DNA from 2 places in the Hominiventricola filiformis genome. Region 2 is predicted to be linked to the other one. Evidence: riboswitches for the same ligand, from Rfam matches in the RefSeq annotation. Region 2 holds a riboswitch; the other holds the start of a gene.
The links. A riboswitch is a leader RNA that binds a small molecule or an ion and turns the genes downstream of it on or off. The one in region 2 is predicted to bind lysine.

Region 1: it holds a riboswitch for lysine, as region 2 does, so the genes downstream of both, dapA (4-hydroxy-tetrahydrodipicolinate synthase) here and LKD36_RS03095 (Na+/H+ antiporter NhaC family protein) in region 2, are expected to answer to the same signal.

The regions. Positions count from the first base shown of each region.
Region 1 is NZ_JAJEPS010000029.1:16,532-19,945, reverse strand. Features, by position in the region: gene LKD36_RS16485 (cupin domain-containing protein) at 1-149, shown strand, start outside; gene LKD36_RS16480 (DUF2284 domain-containing protein) at 153-794, shown strand; gene LKD36_RS16475 (cob(I)yrinic acid a,c-diamide adenosyltransferase) at 909-1,400, shown strand; lysine riboswitch at 1,455-1,632, shown strand; gene dapA (4-hydroxy-tetrahydrodipicolinate synthase) at 1,759-2,658, shown strand; gene dapB (4-hydroxy-tetrahydrodipicolinate reductase) at 2,658-3,414, shown strand, end outside.
Region 2 is NZ_JAJEPS010000002.1:69,425-72,838, reverse strand. Features, by position in the region: gene LKD36_RS03105 (xanthine dehydrogenase family protein molybdopterin-binding subunit) at 1-863, shown strand, start outside; gene LKD36_RS03100 (nucleotidyltransferase family protein) at 864-1,562, shown strand; lysine riboswitch at 1,803-1,974, shown strand; gene LKD36_RS03095 (Na+/H+ antiporter NhaC family protein) at 2,079-3,414, shown strand, end outside.

The DNA.
Region 1 (3,414 bases), on a different contig from region 2:
TGGAGATCGAGATTGACGGACGCGTGGTAACGGCAGGACCGGGACAGATCATCTACATCCCGAAGAACAGCCATATCCACTTCCAGACTCCGGATAAGACCAGGTATGCATATTTTGTATATCCGGCAAACTGGGCAGATCTGGCATAAAAAATGCACAGAAGATACTGGCTGCCGGGGGAAGAGATTCCTCCGGCAGTTGTGACATCAGGAGGGAAAGAAGGTGAGCTTGTCATGGCATCTGTAAAATATGATATCGAAGTACAGGTGAGCAGAGTTTCCGTAAGCCGGCTGTTGTCGGAATACTGGAATCCGGATCCGGTACGGGAAGCCTGCAAGCTCTGCCCGGACTATGGAAAAGTATGGTCCTGTCCACCGGGGGTGCCGGAGGCGGATGATTATCTGAAGCCATTCCGGGAAGGATTTCTAATCGCAGTGAAGGTAAAATACCCGGAGGAGACGAGAACACTGGCGGTGTCTGCGGCGAAAGCACAGGAGATCCGGAATCAGACCTATGAAAAAGTAAAACGGAATCTTTTGCTGACACTTCTGGAGCTGGAAAAAGAATTTCCAGGAGGAATCTGTATTGGAGCAGGACGCTGTATCTTGTGCAGCCACTGTGCAAGACAGGACGGCGAATCCTGCAGGTATCCGAAGCTCAGACGATATTCTATAACCGCCTTCGGCTTTGATTTTGCAAGAATGGTCCGTGATCTTCTTGGAATCGAACTGCTCTGGAGTCCGGATGGACTTCCAGAATATGATGTGGCGGTATCAGGACTGTTTTATACGTAAGAGAAATCCTGCAGGAGACACTGCAGGATTTTTCTATCTGGTTGCAATTACTCAGTGACTGGTGTAAAATAAAAACAGGCAGTTTAGTTCTTATATCAGAAATGTGAGGGCATTATGAAAGAAGGAAAGTTACAGATCTATTGCGGAAATGGAAAAGGCAAGACGACAGCAGCAATCGGTCAGGCAATCAGGGAAGCCAGCAAGGGCCGCTCCGTATTCATTGTACAGTTCCTGAAAGGTAAGCAGGAGGAGGAGATCAGCTTCATCAAACGGCTGGAGCCGGAGATCAAGCTTTTTCGTTTTCAGAAGAGAGAAGAAGCATTTGAGAATCTGACAGAGCAGGAGAAGGAAGAAGAGATTCCAAATCTGAAAAACGGCCTGAACTTTGCCAGAAAAGTACTTGCAACCGGAGAGTGTGATGTCCTGATTCTGGACGAGGTTCTGGGGCTCCCAGAACGGGAAATTGCCACACTGGAAGAACTCCATTCACTGCTGGAAGCAGCGGAAAATACCGATCTGATATTTACCGGGATCCGACTGTATCCGGAGATGCTGGAATGGGCGGATGAAGTCTATGAGATCAGCGTGCTGAAAGAGTCAGAATAAAACAATTCGGTGTGTTGACAAAGAAATAGATAAATGCTATATTGAACTCACTAGGTAAGAGATAGAGGTCGCGCGAATCAAGAGTAGGTCGTTGGATGTGTGCAGGCACAGGAGAAAGCGTCGGAAAGGGAAGAGCGCCGAAAGGCCGGAAGCCCTGTAGAAGCCGGTTCTTGGGCATGGAATGAAGAATTTCATGACTGTCATCGTTTTCCGATGAAGCGCTATCCGGGCAGAAGAGATTTTTTGAATGTATTCTGGAGAGGCGTGCACGGGTACGCCTCTTTTTTCATCTATCAGATGGATTAGATTCGTCGTAGATTACATATTTTATAACAAATGATCAGGAGGGGAAAAAAACATGTCTATTTTTACAGGTGCAGGAGTTGCGATTATTACTCCGATGACAGAGACAGGAGCAGTGAATTATCCGAAACTGGAGGAGATTCTGGAGTACCAGATTGCGAATGGTACGGACGCCATCATTATCTGTGGAACGACCGGTGAGTCATCTACCCTGAGCCATGAGGAGCATCTGGAAGCAATTCGGTTTACGGCAGAGAAGGTTGCCGGAAGAATCCCGGTTATCGCAGGTACCGGTTCTAATTGTACAGAGACCGCTATCTATCTTTCTCAGGAAGCAGAAAAATACGGTGTGGACGGCGTTCTCCTGGTAACTCCGTACTACAATAAAGCGACTCAGAAGGGTCTGATTGCACATTTTACAAAGATTGCGAATTCCATCAAAATTCCGGTAATCCTGTACAATATCCAGAGCCGTACCGGCGTGAATATTGCACCGGAGACCATGGCATATCTGGCAAAGAATGTTGAAAATATCGTAGGTGTGAAAGAGGCAAGTGGAAATATTTCCCAGATTGCCAAGATCGCGGAACTCTGTGGTGAGTCCTTTGATATTTATTCCGGAAATGATGACCAGGTCGTACCGCTTCTTTCACTTGGCGGAAAAGGTGTTATCTCCGTACTTTCCAATATTGCACCGAAAGAGACTCACGATATCGTGGCAAAATTCATGGACGGAGATGTAAAAGGAAGCCGTGAACTTCAGCTGCGTGCACTTCCGCTGATCGAGAAACTGTTCTGCGAGGTAAATCCGATTCCGGTAAAAGCAGCAATGAACATGCTTGGATGGGAAGTAGGTCCTCTTCGTATGCCGCTGTCTGAGATGGAAGAAGAGCATCAGAAAGAACTGAAAGCAGCTATGGATGCATTCGGTGTAAAGGCAAAAGGAGAGAACTAATGGTAAAGGCAATTATGCATGGCTGTAATGGCCATATGGGACAGGTGATCACTGGTCTGATCAAAGACGATCCGGAGATTGAGATTGTAGCGGGGATTGATCCGGTGGACTGCCGTGATAACGGATATCCGGTGTTCCCGAATCTGCATGCCTGTACAGTGGATGCGGATGTGATCATTGATTTCACATCTGCAAAAGCGGCCGACGGTCTGATTAACTACTGTGTGGAGAAGAAACTTCCGGTTGTACTCTGTTCTACAGGCCTTTCTGAGGAGCAGTTGGCATCGGTAGAAGCTGCAAGCAAACAGGTGGCAGTGCTGAAATCCGCTAATATGTCCCTTGGAATTAATATGCTTATGAAACTTCTGCAGGATGCTGCGAAGATTCTTGTACCGGCAGGATTTGATATTGAGATCGTGGAAAAACATCACAATAGAAAGCTCGACGCTCCGAGCGGTACTGCGCTGGCACTTGCAGACGCTATTAACGACGGTGTGCTGAACAGCGAATATGCTTACAAATATGACCGCAGTCAGGATCATCACAAGAGAGAGAAGAAGGAGATCGGTATTTCTGCAGTCCGTGGCGGCACCATCGTCGGGGACCATGATGTGATTTTTGCAGGAACAGACGAAGTGATCACCTTCAGCCATACCGCATATTCCCGTGCAATTTTTGGAAAGGGCGCTATTCAGGCAGCCAAATTCCTGGCAGGAAAACCGGCAGGTTATTACCATATGAGCGACGTGATTGACG
Region 2 (3,414 bases):
TGATCGGTGCAGCAGATATGGGTACCGGATGTGATACGATTCTGGCGCAGATGGCAGCAGAAGTACTGGACTGTGAGCCGGATCAGATCGTAGTCTTCGGTGCAGATACGGATGCGTCTCCTTATGATTCCGGTTCCTATGCCTCCTCCACAACCTATATTACCGGTATGGCAACGCAGAATGCGGCTATGGAACTGCGGGGAAATATTATGAAGATTGGAGCCCAGCTTCTTGAATGCCTGCCGGAAGAGGTGGAATTTGACGGTGAAAAAGTCTATCTCGTAAATGGGGATAAATCTGTCAGCCTGGCAGATATTGCCACCAAATCCCAGGTCAATAACCTGATTCCGGTAGATGTGACCGCAACCTATTCTTCACCGGTCTCTCCGCCTCCCTATATGGTCGGCATGGTGGAAATTGAACTCGACAAAGAAACCGGAAGCGTGGAAATCCTTGATTATGAAGCTGTCGTGGACTGCGGTATCCCGGTCAATCCGAATCTGGCGAGAGTCCAGACAGAAGGCGGCATTGGACAGGGGATCGGTATGGCACTCTATGAAAATGTCAGCTACAATGCCAATGGAAAAATCGCAGAAGGCGATTTCATGCAGTATAAGATTCCTACCCGTCAGGATGTGGGAAATATTCATGTGGAATTTGAGACCAGCTATGAACCGTCGGGACCCTTCGGTGTCAAATCTATCGGTGAGATCGTTATTAATACGCCGGCTCCGGCACTGGCCCATGCCATCTACCGTGCAACCGGTGTGTGGCACAGAACTGTACCGTTCACCCCGGAAAAAATTCTTATGGGTATGATTGATCCGGAATGGAAAGAGACCGATCACCGGGTAAAAGAATAGATGATACATGTGATTTATATGGCGGCTGGAAACAGCCGCCGTTTTGGAAGTAATAAGCTGTTATATCTGTATGAAGGTAAGCCTTTGTACCGGCATGGCCTGGAGTTGTTGCTGAAATTGAAGCAGGAGATGGGAGAGAAGCTGACCGTCACTGTTGTGACCCAGTATGCGGAGATTTTAGAGGAAGTACAGGATATCTTTGAAAGATGCGGGATGGCAGGCATGCAGGCAGTGTTCTGCGAGGAGAGCAGGCTGGGAACATCTTATACGGTCCGGGCAGGAATTGAGGCGGTCATCTCACAGGATCCGGCCTCTGGACAGCCGAAAGAAGGGCAGTCCATGATCGGAGAGAAGGACTATCTCATGTTTATGGTAGCAGACCAGCCCCATCTTACCTTGGACAGTGTCCGAAAACTGGTTGAGGCAGCAGTCAGCTGTGAGCAGTCAGCTTTCTCCGGGCCACTGGCAGAGGAATGTTCCCGATGGGAGACCCTGTCTCTCCGCTGCGGCAGCACCCCCGGCAATCCCTGTATGTTCCGCGCAGATCTTATCCCGGAGCTTATGTCCCTCACCGGCGACCAGGGAGGCCGGAAAGTGTTGAAGCGGTATGCCTGTAAATATGTAGATATTCTTGATGAGAGAGAACTGGAAGATGTGGATGAGATGTTGCAGGTTACGGAAAATCTGGGAGAGAAGTGACATTCTGTGAAAGGAACGTCCGCAGTCCCAGTACTTCATGAGAACGAGTCAGAGACGATGTTCGAATGTTAGTACTGTTGGATCGAGGACTTAGCGCGAGCGGTTCCGCTCACAGAATGTCACTTCGGTTGGTCAGTTTGTTCGTGATCTGCAACATTGCTCCCGGGTTTTTCAAAAAAATTTAAAGAAAGGGTTGCTCTTTTCTAATAACCGTGGTAGCATAGCAGAAAAAGAAAACGTAAAAATGATAGAGGCGCGGGCTTCATGAGTACAGACTGATACAGGTCGGAAACTGTCAGTCATGGAAAGGGAATACCGCCGAAGAGATCCGGACATTTCCGAAGAAAGGATTTCTGGTCTGCCGCAGAAGATGTGTCAGACTGTCACAGGACTGTGGAGAGCTATCATTGGTCAGACAAAATTATAAGGCCATGAACGCAGTCAAAGGAATTGTGTTCATGGCTTTTCTTGTTTCTGGATCTATCATGTTTACAAAAGAAGGGAGAACTTTTCGTTATGGATTATGTACCTGCTATGTACGCCACATTTTGGGCGCTTGTACCGCCGGTTGTGGCAATCGCGCTCGCACTGATCACCAAGGAAGTGTATTCCTCACTGTTCCTTGGAATTTTAGTTGGAGGCCTGTTCTATTCAGGCTTTAGTTTTGAAGGAACTATCGTTCACATTTTCCAGGACGGTGTTGTAAGTGTGCTGTCTGACAGTTACAACGTCGGCATTCTGATTTTCCTGGTTATCCTAGGAGCAATCGTGTGTCTGATGAATAAGGCAGGCGGTTCTGCTGCATTCGGACGCTGGGCCAGCGAACATATCAAGACCCGCACCGGAGCACAGCTGGCTACCGTTGCACTTGGTGTTCTGATTTTTATTGATGACTATTTTAACTGTCTGACGGTAGGAAGTGTTATGCGTCCGGTCACTGATAAGCACAATATCTCACGTGCAAAACTGGCTTATCTGATTGATGCAACCGCAGCTCCGATCTGCATTATTGCACCGATCTCTTCCTGGGCAGCAGCAGTTACCGGATTTGTAGAGGGGGAAGACGGACTGGCATTGTTCATCAGTGCTATTCCTTATAACTTCTATGCATTGCTGACGATTGTTATGATGGTGACTATTGCAATTCTGAACATTGACTTCGGTTCTATGAAAGTGCATGAAGACAATGCAAAAAATGGTGATCTGTTCACTACACCGGATCGTCCATATGGTGACGGTAATGATGAAGTGACTGTTGGAAATGGAGGCGTAAAAGACCTGGTAATTCCGATTCTGTCTCTGATTGTCTGCTGTGTCATTGGAATGATCTGGACCGGTGGATTTTTTGCAGGTGAGAATTTTGTAACTGCATTCTCCAACAGTGATGCATCCGTAGGTCTGGCTGTAGGAAGTGTATTTGCACTGGTAATAACGATTGCACTGTATGTGAGCCGTAAAGTGCTTGGATTCAAAGAGTGCATGGACTGCATCCCGGAGGGCTTCAAAGCCATGGTACCGGCTATTATGATCCTGACCTTTGCATGGACCTTGAAAGCCATGACTGACAGCCTGGGTGCTGCAGAGTTTGTGGCTGCGATCATCAAAGGAGGCGCATCTGGAATTGTAAATCTGCTTCCGGCAATCATCTTCCTGGTAGGCTGTTTCCTGGCATTTGCAACCGGAACTTCCTGGGGTACCTTTGGTATTCTGATTCCGATTGTTGTAGACGCATTCCAGGCAACCAACCCGACCCTGATGACCATCGCTATCTCCGCCTGCATGGCAGGAGCTGTCTGCGGTGACCATTGCTCCCCGATCTCCGATACAACGATCATGGCATCTGCCGGAGCCC